2 linked regions of the Bacillus pumilus genome follow. The protein of the gene in region 2 interacts with the protein of the main gene of each other region in a pairwise test. Links are inferred from orthologs where the notes say so. Each region holds a gene or a part of one and is shown on either strand. Other genes may lie near its edges.

The links. Proteins that work in one complex are often made in the same cells at the same time.
Region 1: the proteins of dnaE (region 2) and rplL interact in binary tests that used the Escherichia coli proteins (3 or more experiments, as listed by UniProt). The link is inferred for Bacillus pumilus from one-to-one orthologs.

The regions. Positions count from the first base shown.
Region 1 is NZ_CP046128.1:120,476-125,490, reverse strand. Bases 1-2,932 are described here. They hold rplL (50S ribosomal protein L7/L12), read right to left. Parts: upstream 1,684-2,932; coding sequence 1,318-1,683; downstream 1-1,317. Other genes in these bases: rplA (50S ribosomal protein L1), read right to left, coding at 2,484-2,932; rplJ (50S ribosomal protein L10), read right to left, coding at 1,725-2,225; GKC25_RS00685 (class I SAM-dependent methyltransferase), read right to left, coding at 616-1,221; rpoB (DNA-directed RNA polymerase subunit beta), read right to left, coding at 1-360. Also shown: more of rplA, read right to left, coding at 2,933-3,182; rplK (50S ribosomal protein L11), read right to left, coding at 3,282-3,707; transcription termination/antitermination protein NusG, read right to left, coding at 3,879-4,412; preprotein translocase subunit SecE, read right to left, coding at 4,583-4,759; rpmG (50S ribosomal protein L33), read right to left, coding at 4,794-4,943. UniProt on the Escherichia coli protein: The binding site for several of the GTPase factors involved in protein synthesis (IF-2, EF-Tu, EF-G and RF3). Is thus essential for accurate translation.
Region 2 is NZ_CP046128.1:2,499,647-2,508,232, forward strand. The notes cover bases 2,446-6,379. They hold dnaE (DNA polymerase III subunit alpha), read right to left. Parts: upstream 5,982-6,379; coding sequence 2,646-5,981; downstream 2,446-2,645. Other genes in these bases: GKC25_RS12685 (NAD(P)-dependent malic enzyme), read right to left, coding at 2,446-2,504; GKC25_RS12695 (YtrH family sporulation protein), read left to right, coding at 6,119-6,379. Outside these bases: accA (acetyl-CoA carboxylase carboxyl transferase subunit alpha), read right to left, coding at 1-107; accD (acetyl-CoA carboxylase, carboxyltransferase subunit beta), read right to left, coding at 92-967; more of GKC25_RS12685, read right to left, coding at 1,272-2,445; more of GKC25_RS12695, read left to right, coding at 6,380-6,460; sporulation membrane protein YtrI, read left to right, coding at 6,457-6,960; GKC25_RS12705 (hypothetical protein), read left to right, coding at 7,070-7,255; GKC25_RS12710 (DHH family phosphoesterase), read right to left, coding at 7,307-8,248; GKC25_RS12715 (YtpI family protein), read left to right, coding at 8,396-8,586. UniProt on the Escherichia coli protein: DNA polymerase III is a complex, multichain enzyme responsible for most of the replicative synthesis in bacteria. This DNA polymerase also exhibits 3' to 5' exonuclease activity. The alpha chain is the DNA polymerase catalytic subunit.

The DNA of each region.
Region 1 (5,015 bases), 2.4 Mb from region 2 along the record:
TGTCATGATTGGGAAATCACCCATGAACACATCTTGGTCTTTTACTTCTCCAGTTTCTTTGTTAATTAAACGAACTTTTACTCTTAGTGGAGCAGAGTAAGTTACATCACGTTCTTTTGATTCTGCTACAGGATACTTAGGATCCCCTAGGCTGTAATCAATGAATTCAAGAGAAAGGTTACCAGTAAAATCCTCAATTGGGGATATATCTTGAAACATCTCTCTAAGACCCTCATCAAGAAACCACTGATAAGAAGAGGTTTGAATTTCAATGAGATTTGGTAATTCTAACACTTCGCTTATGCGTGCGTAGCTTCTGCGCTGGCGGTGTCGTCCATACTGAACTAGTTGACCTGTCAACTGATTCACCCCTCAAATCATGCGTATTATATGTGTAAAAAGTATTTCAGCCTTTCAAATGTCAGTAAAGAAATACTTTTACAAGACAAAAGAAAAAAGGGTTTCTAAAATAAGAAAACCACATCCAAAAACAAATACCGATTTTATTAGTTTTCCCAAGTATGCATAATTTATACAAAATAGTTGTTTTTTAAGCCTATCAAGCAAAATATACACATTGGCATTTTATAATGTTAACACAGCTAGGAAACTGCGTCAAACTTTTTTAGCTTTGATAATATAGTAGCCCTTTTTTTTCAATACAACCTCGACTTCTCCAAAGAGCTGTTCTAATTTTTCAATCGCAGATGGTCCGCCCTGCTTTTTCTGAATAACCACCCACAACTCACCTTCCGGCAATAAATGATCAGCACTTTTTTCAAAGATCGCATGTACAACTTTCTTCCCTGCCCGTATTGGGGGATTGGTCAGTATAGAGGCAAAAGCAGCTGATGAATGAACATTCGAGAACAAATCACTTTGATAGATGCGGACATTATCAATGCGATTATGTTTAGCGTTTTCCTTTGAAAGTTCGACTGCTCTTTCGTTCACATCAATCATATGAATGGTGCGGCTCGTCATTTCGTTTGCTAACGATAAGCCAATCGGTCCATAACCGCAACCGACATCTAAGACATCGCCATCCACGTCAGGTTCTTCAAAAGCTTCAATTAAAAGCCTTGAACCAAAGTCGACTTCTTTCTTAGAAAACACTCCACTGTCACTTGTAAAAGTAAAGGTACGGTTTCTCAAGGTGAAGTCCCATGTCTGTTTATTGCTTTTCACTGATGGCTTTTCCGTATAATAGTGGTCACTCATGATGAATGGACCTCCTCTGGATTCAATCGTTTCAGGAGAATAGAAAAGAAAAAGCCCGCCAGTAAAAGCGAGCTTTCCCAAAAGATTAGGCGAAGATTACTTAACTTCTACAGAAGCGCCAACTTCTTCAAGCTTAGCTTTAAGTTCTTCAGCTTCTTCTTTAGCAATACCTTCTTTAAGTGGTTTTGGAGTGTTGTCAACAAGTTCTTTAGCTTCTTTCAAGCCAAGACCAGTGATTTCACGAACCACTTTGATAACTTTGATTTTTTGGTCTCCAGCACCAGCAAGTACTAGATCAAAATCAGTTTTCTCTTCAGCAGCGGCACCACCAGCTGCAGCTACAGCTACAGGAGCAGCAGCAGTTACGCCAAATTCTTCTTCGATTGCTTTTACTAAGTCGTTTAACTCAAGTACAGTTGCTTCTTTAACTGAAGCAATGATTTCTTCGATATTTAAAGCCATTTGTAATTCCTCCATTTTAAGTTTTTTACGTTAAGTACGCATTAAGCGCCTTGTTCTTCTTTTTGTTCTGCAACTGCTTTAGTAGCAAGAGCAAGGTTACGAACTGGAGCTTGAAGAACGCTAAGCAACATAGAAAGTAAGCCTTCGCGAGACGGAAGTTCCGCAAGAGCCTTCACTTCTTCTACAGTCGCTACGTTTCCTTCGATGACACCAGCTTTGATTTCTAAAGCTTCGTGGCTTTTCGCAAATTCGTTGATGATTTTCGCAGGTGCGATAACATCTTCGTTACTGAATGCGATAGCGTTTGGACCTGTTAAGAAATCGTTTAAACCCGTTAGTTCAACTTGTTCAACTGCACGGCGAGTCAAAGTATTTTTGTAAACTTTGAATTCTACGCCAGCATCACGAAGCTGTTTACGAAGTTCAGTCACTTCAGAAACTGAAAGACCACGGTAATCTACAATTACAGTAGACATACTGTCTTTAAATTTAGAAGTAATTTCATCAACGACAACTTTTTTAGTATCGATTGCATTGCTCATGGTTACACCTCCTGTACATTCTTTGTGTAACACTTATACCGATCAGGCCATCACGTTCCTAACGAACGGTTCTCCATATAAAAAGCCTCCATTAAGACATGGAGGCTGTATATACAAGCATACGTTAACGTAAGACTGTGACATATACACCTCGGCGGGTTAATTAAGCCATAAGGCCCCTGCTGTCTACGGTATAAATGGACATATTCTATTTTACAACATTTTGATATTATCAAAACGATTGTGATAAGTCAAGATTTATTTTGCAGAGAAAGAAGATGGATCCACTTTCACGCCAGGGCCCATAGTAGTTGTAACAGAAACGTTTTTCACGTATACACCTTTAGCCGCTGCAGGTTTTGCTTTAAGGATTGTATCATAGATTGTTGCAAAGTTCTCAACAAGCTTTTCGTCCTCGAAAGAAACCTTTCCGATTGGCGCGTGGATGTTACCAGCTTTATCAACGCGGTATTCTACTTTACCAGCTTTGATTTCATTGATTGCTTTTTCTACTTCGAATGTAACAGTTCCTGTTTTAGGGTTTGGCATAAGACCTTTTGGTCCAAGTACACGACCGATCTTACCAACTTCACCCATCATGTCAGGTGTTGCAACGATTACATCGAATTCGAACCAGCCTTGTTGGATTTTAGTGATGTAATCAGAATCTCCAACGTAGTCTGCTCCAGCAGCTTCTGCTTCTTTTGCTTTTTCGCCTTTAGCGAACACAAGAACGCGTTGAGTTTTACCAGTTCCGTTAGGAAGTACAACTGCACCGCGGATTTGTTGATCGTTTTTACGAGGGTCTACGCCCAAACGAAAAGCAACTTCTACAGTCGCATCAAATTTCGCTGTATTTGCTTTTTTTGTAAGAGAAACAGCTTCAGCTACATCATACGCTTTAGTACGTTCGATCAGCTTAGCAGCTTCTACATACTTTTTACCTTTTTTAGCCATTATAAAAATCCTCCTTATGTGGTTTTAGCGGAATAACCTCCCACGAATAAGGGTTGCGAACTTGTCAAAACCAAACTCGCAACCCAACAAGACAATAAATTAATCTTCGATGACAATACCCATACTGCGTGCAGTACCTTCAACCATGCGCATAGCTGATTCAACGCTAGCAGCGTTTAAGTCAGGCATTTTTGTTTCCGCGATTTCGCGTACTTTATCACGCTTAACAGTTGCCACTTTATTACGGTTAGGTTCACCAGAACCAGACTCAATACCAGCTGCTTTTTTAAGTAAAACTGCAGCAGGTGGAGTTTTAGTAATAAATGTAAATGAACGGTCTTCAAAAACCGAAATTTCAACAGGAATGATAAGACCAGCTTGGTCAGCTGTACGAGCATTAAACTCCTTACAGAATCCCATGATATTAACACCGGCTTGACCTAGTGCAGGTCCAACTGGTGGAGCTGGGTTAGCTTTTCCAGCAGGAATTTGCAATTTAACAACTTTAACTACTTTTTTAGCCACGAGACACACCTCCTTAAAGTCCGTGATGTGGTAATAGGGGAATCCCCCTCCCACTCAACAACTTCATTCTTTATATGAATGACGAAATAACTAGCTAGCGATCTTGAGCGAACTCAAGACGTACCTTTGCTATATTACCACTTCTATACACTCATTTCAAGCTCTTTTGAATTACAATTTATCGATCTGCGTGAACTCAAGTTCCACGGGTGTTTCTCTACCAAACATATTAACGAATACTTTGACTTTGCTTTTATCGTAATCAATCTCTTCGATAGAGCCTGTGAAGTTAGCAAATGGTCCGTCGATTACCTTGACTGTTTCTTTCAATTCAAAGTCGATTTCTGTTTTGCGTTCTTCAAGACCCATTCTCTTCAGAATGGTTTCGGCTTCGCCTGGCAGCAGCGCTGTCGGCTTTGAGCCTGATCCAGCTGATCCAACGAATCCTGTGACACCTGGTGTATTACGAACAACATACCAAGAGTCGTCAGTCATCACGATTTCCACTAGGACATAGCCAGGGAATACTTTCTTTTTGACGACTTTTTTCTTACCATTTTTAATATCTGTTTCTTCTTCTTCTGGTACGACAACGCGGAAGATTTTATCCTGCATGCCCATTGATTCAACACGCTTTTCCAAGTTTGCTTTTACTTTGTTTTCATAGCCAGAGTACGTATGCACAACATACCAATTCTTTTCCATTTCGTTCAGGACTATTCAGTCCTTCCCTCCCCACATTTCGTAATGTCTATTTGACGAATCTCGAGTACCGGTAAATATTTTCAAGCAATTGAAAAAACCCGTAAAACGGGTTTTTTGGCAAGTCATATTATGATCTATTATAGCACGTTCAGCAGACCATTATTCAAGTATTAATGAATTAATTCGATTAATTGTGAGATTCCTATATCAAGAAAAGAGAAAAAGATTGCAAAGAATACGACTGTTAAAATAACCGTGATTGTGTAGCGAATCATTTCGTTTTTCTTTGGCCAGCTGACCTTTTTCATTTCTTTCCCGACACTTTTTAAGAAACTGATAATACGCATGTAAAAGACCTCCACAGATTAAAGAACGCAAATCTTACTTCGTTTCTAAATGTGTTTTATGTGAATTACAAGTCTTGCAATATTTCTTAACTTCTAATCTTTCAGCTGCTGAAGCATCACTTTTCATTGTCGTATAATTGCGGCTTCCGCAGTCTTTACAGGCTAGAGTAATCTTTTTCCTCATATTTACACCTATTTTCTCGACATCATTTCCTTAGTACCTTATCACAGTGTCGAAAAAGCTGTCAATATAGGT
Region 2 (8,586 bases):
ATTTCTGCACTTAAATCCATTTCTGAGTTTTGTGTGAACTTTTTCAGTTCATCAATTTTCGCTCGAAGTTCAATGACAGGTTTTTCAAATTCTAGTTCTCCAGCCACTCTCGTTCACCTCCTGTGCTGTGTAATGCTAAGATTCGGCCTAGTGTTTCTTTCATCTCTGCACGATGAATGACAGCATCCAGCTGTCCATGCTTCATTAAAAATTCAGCCGTTTGGAAGTCCTCTGGCAGGTCTTCACGGATTGTTTGTTCAATGATTCTACGGCCTGCAAACCCAATTAAAGCACCAGGTTCTGCAAAGTTGTAATCACCAAGAGACGCGAAACTAGCTGATACACCGCCAGTTGTCGGGTTGGTCATCACAGAGATAATCAAACCTTGGTCCTCGCTGAACAGTTTTAATGCTGAGCTTGTTTTTGCCATCTGCATGAGACTGAGGATCCCCTCTTGCATTCTCGCTCCGCCCGATGCAGTAAAGATGATAAATGGCACCTTGTCCGCTTTTGCTTTCTCAATCGCCAGTGTGATCTTCTCACCAACAACCGAGCCCATGCTGCCCATACGGAACGTGGCATCCATGACAGCGATCACAGCACGCTGGCCTTCAATTTCACCTTGACCTGTGACAATGGCTTCATTCAAAGACGTTTTTTCTCTGTCTTTCTCAAGCTTTTCTTCGTAGCCTGGGAATCCGAGCGGGTTTTCTGAGATCAGATGCCCGTTAAATTCTTCAAATGTGCCTTCGTCTACAAGGCTATCAATACGCTGCTTTGCATTCATTTGCAAATGTCTGCCGCAATTCATGCAAACACGTAAATTTTTATCTAATTCTTTGGTGAGCATTATTTTTTTACATTGCGGACATTTGGTCATGATGCCTTCAGGCACATCTTGGCTTGCCTGTTCAGAGGGTACAGATGCATATTTTTTCTTTTTACTGAAAATATTTTTGATTGACAAATGACTACCTCCCTTTTTGAAGGGTTTTTTCTTTACACGCACATCCACTATTATAGGACATGTCATAACTGTACCGAAACTATTGTACTTTTTTTGTCAAACGCTGTCATCCTTCATTCAATTTTTTCAATGGGGAATTGATGAGAAATGAGTATGTGTTTGGGGCGCTGAGCAGTTGATATATGTGAATTGTGAACGTCTACAAAAAAATATCATTCCGGATGAAAAAATTTTCGCGTAAGAGAGGAAATGGTGCACGTCTTTCCTCCAATTTCAGAAAGAACGTGCACACTTTTCCAATTGATTATTCGCCGATAATCGTTAATTTTCTTGTTTTTTCAGCGACTGCTTCTGGATCGACTTTGATTCTTGCAACGCCAGTTTCCATTGCTGCTTTTGCTACCGCTTTTGCTACCGCTGGTGCTACACGTGCATCAAATGGTTCAGGGATGACGTATTCAGCTGACAATTTCTCATCTGAAACAAGAGAAGCAATCGCTTCAACGGCTGCAATTTTCATTTCTTCGTTAATGTGAGTTGCACGTACATCTAATGCTCCGCGGAAAATTCCTGGGAATGCCAGTACGTTGTTCACTTGGTTCGGGAAGTCAGAACGGCCAGTTCCTACAACACTTGCACCTGCTGCATGTGCATCTTCTGGCATGATCTCTGGATTTGGATTCGCCATAGCGAAGATGACAGGATCTTTTGCCATTTTTCCAACCATTTCTTTTGTTAAAGCGCCTGCTACTGAAACCCCGATAAAGACGTCTGCGCCTTCAATGACTTCTTCTAATGAACCTTCTTTACGGTCTTGGTTCGTGAATTTAGCGACTTCATTTTTCACTGTATTCATACCGTTCGGGCGGCCTTCGTAAATTGCGCCTTTTGTATCGCACATGATGATATCACGTACACCGAAATGATATAGAAGCTTGATAATCGCAATTCCCGCTGCTCCAGCGCCGTTTGCCACCACTTTGATGGAGGACATTGATTTTCCAGACAGTTTCAGGGCATTTACAAGTCCTGCTACTGTGACAATCGCTGTTCCGTGCTGATCATCGTGGAACACTGGAATGTTTGTCTCTTTTTTCAAGCGCTCTTCGATAATGAAGCAGTTTGGAGCTGCAATATCTTCAAGGTTGACACCGCCAAACGTTGGCTCAAGAAGCTTTACTGTTTCAACGATTTTGTCTACATCGTTTGTCGCAAGCGCGATTGGGAAGGCATCAACGCCCGCGAAGCTTTTGAATAATACAGCTTTTCCTTCCATTACTGGTAGAGATGCTTCTGCCCCAATATTACCAAGCCCTAAAACAGCGCTTCCGTCTGTGACAACAGCGACCATATTGCCTTTCATTGTATAATCATACACTTTGCTTGTGTCGTCATAAATATCTTTACATGGTTCTGCAACACCAGGTGAGTAAGCCAAGCTCAAGTCTTTTGCATTTTTCACTTGTACTTTTGATTTTGATTCGAGTTTGCCTTGATTCTCTTTGTGCATATGTAATGCTTCTTCTCTTAATGACATGTGATGAACACTCCTTCAAGTGGAAAATGATTTAATGAATTGCTAAGTTGATAAGCACATACTGGCAGTTTTAAATACACAGAATCTTTAAAATGATAACACAATAGGTGAATTTGTAAAACATATTCAGGTGATTTGTCATCATTTAATCACAACGTTTTGTTCACCAAGCAGCTCTTTTAACTGGAAAATCACAGCATGATCTGCATGAACCTTGTATGCATCTGGAAGTCTCACTGTCTTTTTTTGCTTCTCATAATACAAATAGACATCTGCTTCTCCGCTGTGCATCGAGATCACCCGCTTTACTTGCTCTAGCAGTTCCTGCGTATGGTTTTCTTCTTTCACCCGAATGTAGACAGACTCTTTTCTTTGTGTGCCCATCTCTTCAAGCAGAACGGCTTCTTGCACGATGATTTGGCTGCTGTCATTTCTGACATCTATTCTGCCTTCAACATAAAGCATGGCGCCCTCCTCAAGTAAGGGGGACAGCTTTCTAAATTGCTCTGGAAAGACGACGCCTTCCATTTCTCCCGTTTCATCCCCAAATGTGACAAATGCCATCGATTGTCCATTTTTTGTCCGAATCGATTTCACTTTTGTCAAAAGACCACCCATTGAGACCTTTCGCTTTATATAGGAAGAAAGTCTGATGATTTCCACTGCACCATTCTCTCTTAAGCGATCTCGGTACGTTTGTACAGGATGATTTGATAAATATAACCCAAGTGCCTCCTTTTCAAATTGCAGGAGATCGACAAGCGGCAGTTCTTCTATCTCCGCATATTTTGGCTTAATGGAGAAGGTTGTATCCCCCAGAAAGTCCAGTTGATCATCTGGATTTAAAAATGACACGTGGTCTAATGCAATATCTATTGATGCCAATAACGAAGCACGATTTGGATAAAGCTCATCCATCGCCCCTGAAAAAATGAGCGCTTCAATCGTTTTTCGGTTGACACTCTTTGCTGATACTCTTGCGCAAAAATCAAATAAATCTTCAAACGGCTTTTCCTGTCTTGCCCTGTATATATCCTTTACAGCTGACACTCCGACATTTTTGATCGCTCTTAAGCTGTAGCGGATCTCCCCTTTTTCAACCGTAAATGGAAATTCACTCTTATTAATAGAAGGCTTCAACACAGATATCCCTTTTTCCTTTGCCTCATAGAAATATTGAGCGACTTTGTCTTCATTTCCAATCACACTCGTTAAAAGTCCGCACATAAAATATAACGGATAATGCGCTTTTAAGTAAGCAAGCTGAAAGCCAATCATGCTATATGCAACAGCATGGCTTCTATTAAAACCATAGTTTGCAAATTTGACGATTAAGTCATAAACGTCATTTGCAATGTTAACAGGATACTCCTTTTTTAGGCATCCTTCAACAAAATGGCTTCGCTCTTCATCAAGGACCTTTTTATCCTTCTTCGAAACTGCTCTTCTTAATAGATCTGCCTCGCCCAGCTGAAAGCCTGCCATCTTCGCCGCAATCAGCATGATTTGCTCCTGATAGACGATGACCCCATATGTGTCCTTTAAAATGTCATACAAATCAGGATGCGGATAAGAGACCTTGACTCTGCCGTGCTTTCGGTCGATAAAGAGCGGGATATTCTCCATTGGACCTGGACGGTAGAGGGCATTGACCGCCACGATGTCTTCTAAACTAGAGGGCTTCAGGCGTCTCAGCACCTGACGCATTCCTTGTGATTCAAGCTGGAAAATCCCAGTTGTATCTCCCGCTGATAACAATTCAAATGTTTTCTGATCTTCATATGAAATGTCACTAAAGCTAATGTGGACGTTTTCCTGTCTTTCAATCTGGTTTTTAATGGATTCAATTAAGGTTAAGTTTCTTAGTCCTAAGAAATCCATCTTTAAAAGTCCGAGATCTTCTAAATAATTCATCGCATACTGCGTTAAATACACACCATCATGGCCGTCTTGAATCGGAACGACCTCTGTCAGCGGCTCCTCGCTCAGCACAACGCCGGCTGCATGTGTCGAGGTATGTCTTGGCAAGCCTTCAACCTTTAAAGCGGTTTGAAAGACCTTTCGAAGCTCCTCGGATTGCTGGAGCATCGTTTTTAATTCAGGGGATGCAGTCACCGCTTCTTTCAGCGTCGTTCCTGGCTTTGACGGAATCAGCTTTGCAAGACGGTCCGCTGCCTTTGAATCAATCCCCATTACACGTCCAACATCTCTTAAGGCCGCCTTTGCTGCAAGTGTTCCAAACGTGACAATTTGTGCCACATGCATGTCTCCGTATTTGTCTTTTACATAAGAAATGATTTCATCTCTTCTCGTATCGGGGAAATCAATATCAATATCTGGCATACTGATTCGCTCAGGATTTAAGAAACGCTCAAACAACAGACCGTGACGGAGCGGATCAACATCTGTAATAAACAATACATACGCAACAAGTGACCCTGCTGCCGATCCACGTCCTGGCCCTGTGACAATGCCTTGATCATGGGCATACTTCATAAAATCCCACACGATGAGAAAATAATCACTGAAATTCATTTTTTGGATAATGCTCAGTTCGTACTCAAGTCTTTTCACATACGTATCATTTGAAGCAATCTTTCTTTGCTTCATCCCTTCTGCGCACACTCTGCGTAAAAACTGATCTGCTGTTGATTGATCAGGAGTCGGATAGGAAGGGAGTTTTGTCTGCCCAAGATTTAAATCGACTTCACAGCGGTCTGCGATCTCCACCGTTCTTGTCAGCAGCTCCTCATCTTGCGCATACCATTCCTTCATTTCTTCAAGGGTTCTGAAATGCTTTTCTCCTCGGTCTTCCTCAATCTCTGACAGCTGCTGCCCTGCTTTAATGGCTTTTAAACACGTATAGGCGGTTTTGTCTTCTCGATTGATATAGTGGACATCTCCCGTCGCAACAAGAGGAATCTCCGCACTTTTTGAGACGTCCCTGAGTTTACCGGCAAACGATTCGTCTTGCTGAAATGGCTGAAGTGCGATGTACACATGTCCCTCACCGAAAATATCTTTCAATTGTTTCGCCGCATCATGCGCTTCTTCTATCTGATCATGCTGAAGCAGCGTTTCAATGTAGCCAGAAGCGCCCGGCGTAATGGCAATGAGCCCGCGGTGATAGCTTTTCAGCCATTTTTCTTTCAGTCCAGCTTTTGATTTTGATTTCAGCACACTGCTGATTTTGATCAAGTTTTGATAGCCTTCATTGTTTTTGGCAAGGAGTACCAAGGGATAAGCCTCTGTCTCTTGTTCATCTATGAAGACAGAAGCTGTTAAACCGATGACCGGCTTGATGCCATGTTTTTTACATTCCTTATAAAATTCAACCGTTCCATACATCACATGGTCATCGGTAAGAGCGAGCGCCTTGCAGCCAAGTTCTTTCGCTTTCAGCACGAGCTCCTTTACTTTTGCCGCACTGCTTAATAAGCTGTATCCACTGTGGACCTGAAGATGAACATAAGACATGCTTAATCCACTCCTTTCGTCTAAAGTCATTCTTTCATTATAAAACGCGATGCGGTGAGAAACAAATGTTCTTTCTTTTCTGTCCGTTCATACTTGTCCCGCACACACCATATATTGAATAGAGTGAGGTGGACACAATGGATGTGAAGGAAGCTTTTATTCCGAATTTTATTAGCTGTTATTTTATTGCTCTTGGGGTCATTTTGGGCGGTGCCATCATAGGTGGTGTTGGTGCTTATTTATCTGGTCAGCCGCCTTTATCCATTATTACGAGTCTTGCCAACCGTTTAAAGATTTGGGCGCTTGTCGCAGCTATCGGTGGAACTTTTGATGCCGTTTATAGCTTTGAAAGAGGCATTTTCGAAGGGAACACGCGTGATATTTTCAAGCAGATTTTATTAATTGTCTCTGCCATGGGCGGTGCGCAAACAGGTTATCTCATTATTACGTGGCTCACACAGGAGCATGTGTCATCATGAGGGTGCCGGAGCTGTACAAACGTCCAGGCTGGCAGCGTTTTTTTGCAGGGATGATGTTTGGCGCGATTGTGAGCTGGCTCATTTTCCTCTTTACATACGGAACCTTTCAGGAAAAGCAGGTGACACAGCTTAGAAGCCAGCAGCACCATATGGACAGTCTGAAAGAACAAATCACACTCTATCGGGAAGATTTGCATAAGTTAAATGAGGATAATAAACAGCGGCTGCTGATCCAAAGCGTAGATGTCCATCTCGTCAATCGTGAGCAATATAAAATCCCAGAGCCAGATACGCTGAAATTTGAAGATCAGGTCAAAGAGGATATCTCAGAGGTCATTACAAAGGATATTGAAAGTGTCTATAAAACAAAGGAATTATTAAAACGGACAGTGGAAAACAAAGAATATACCATTCGGGAAAAGGCATACCGCGCCAAAGTGACAGAGCTGACGATTTATACGAAGCTTTCACTTGAAGTGCGCATTTCATTTGCTGAATAAATGATCATGTGGAATTTTTATGAATTTCTGCCCTCAATGATCGCTTTTCCCTCATTATTTTTATACACTAAAAGTAGAACGAGATCTAAAACAGAAAGAGGTGAGGACAATGGAGGTTTACAGCTATCGTCAAATGGCACGAGACAAAGCAAGCCGGATCAAGGACGGTATGTGCGCTTATGCTGAGACAGAAATGATGGCTCATTTAATTAAAAAAGAATTAAAGCATCAAAATCTCCAAGCCTATGAAGATTCAACTGACATCGGCTGCTGGTTTATCCCTGTATGCAAGTAACCCTTTTCTCCCTGACAAAAAAAGAGAGAGGGGACTTGAAGCCCCCCTCTCTCATGATGATGATTTACATACTTCTTCTAAATCACGCAAAATCTCATCTGCCACGGCCCAATCATAAATAGACGCACCAGCTGCAAGCGGGTGGCCGCCGCCATGATATTTTTTCGCAATGGTATTAATGACGACCCCTTTAGAACGGAATCTGACACGAATCTGATCGTTTTCTTCCACAAAAAAGACCCAAGCTTTAATTCCTGCAATATTGCCTAGTGTCCCAACAAGCTGTGAGGCTTGCTGCGCTGTTGTTTGGAACGATTCCAAAATATCGCGCTTAATGAAAACAGAGGCGACCCCATTCTCTGACAAAGAAATATGTTGAAAAATATAGCCATTTAATTTCACGACATTCAAGTCCGTCTCATACAATTGATTGAAAAGGTCTGAAGATGAAAATGGATATTCAATAAGCTCTCCAGCATATTTGAGCGTCTTTTTCGTCGTGTTTGGGAAAAGGAAGCGGCCTGTGTCTCCTACAATGCCGGCATAAATGAGTTCAGCCGCCTTTGTATTCAGCTGATATCCTTCTTCTTTCCCCTCTAAATACAATTCATAAATCATTTCGCTCACAGAGCTTGCCTCTGTATCCACCCAAAGCAAATCACCATACGGATCTTCATTTGGATGATGGTCAATTTTCATCAGCTTATCGCCCATTGAATAGCGCTGATCGTCAATTCTTGCTTGATTGGCTGTATCACAGACAATGACAAGGGCATCTTTGTACACGTCATCCGGAACCTCATCAAGTTCATACAAAAATGAAAGGGATGGCTCCGGGGTTCCTGTCGCATAAATATTTTTTTCTGGATAGGTGGCACGCAAGATTTCCGTAAGGCCGCACTGCGATCCATACGCATCAGGATCTGGTCTTACATGTCTATGAATGATGATGGTGTCATATAATGATATGGTTCTAATCAGTTCTTTTTTCATAAAAACTCCTTCTTATCCGATACTCTTTTTATTATTAAATCATAATCTATCCTGACGGAAAAGTGAGGAATAGACAATTTATTCTAGTAAGCAAGCCTATTTACGTTTAAAATAGGGTTGTAACCACTTACAATGGAGGCTTGGCACATGCTTGTTTTGATTGTGTTTATTATTTGTTCTGCCATGTTTTATTTATACTACAAAGCAAAGAATGTCCGTACGAACCGCCCAGTCGAAAAGAAATTCTGGTCGGCTAAATCCAGTATGGCACTTGGCTGCTTTGTCCTGCTCTTCGGTGTGAATCAATTATTTTTAAACCGCTCGTCACTCGCATTTGT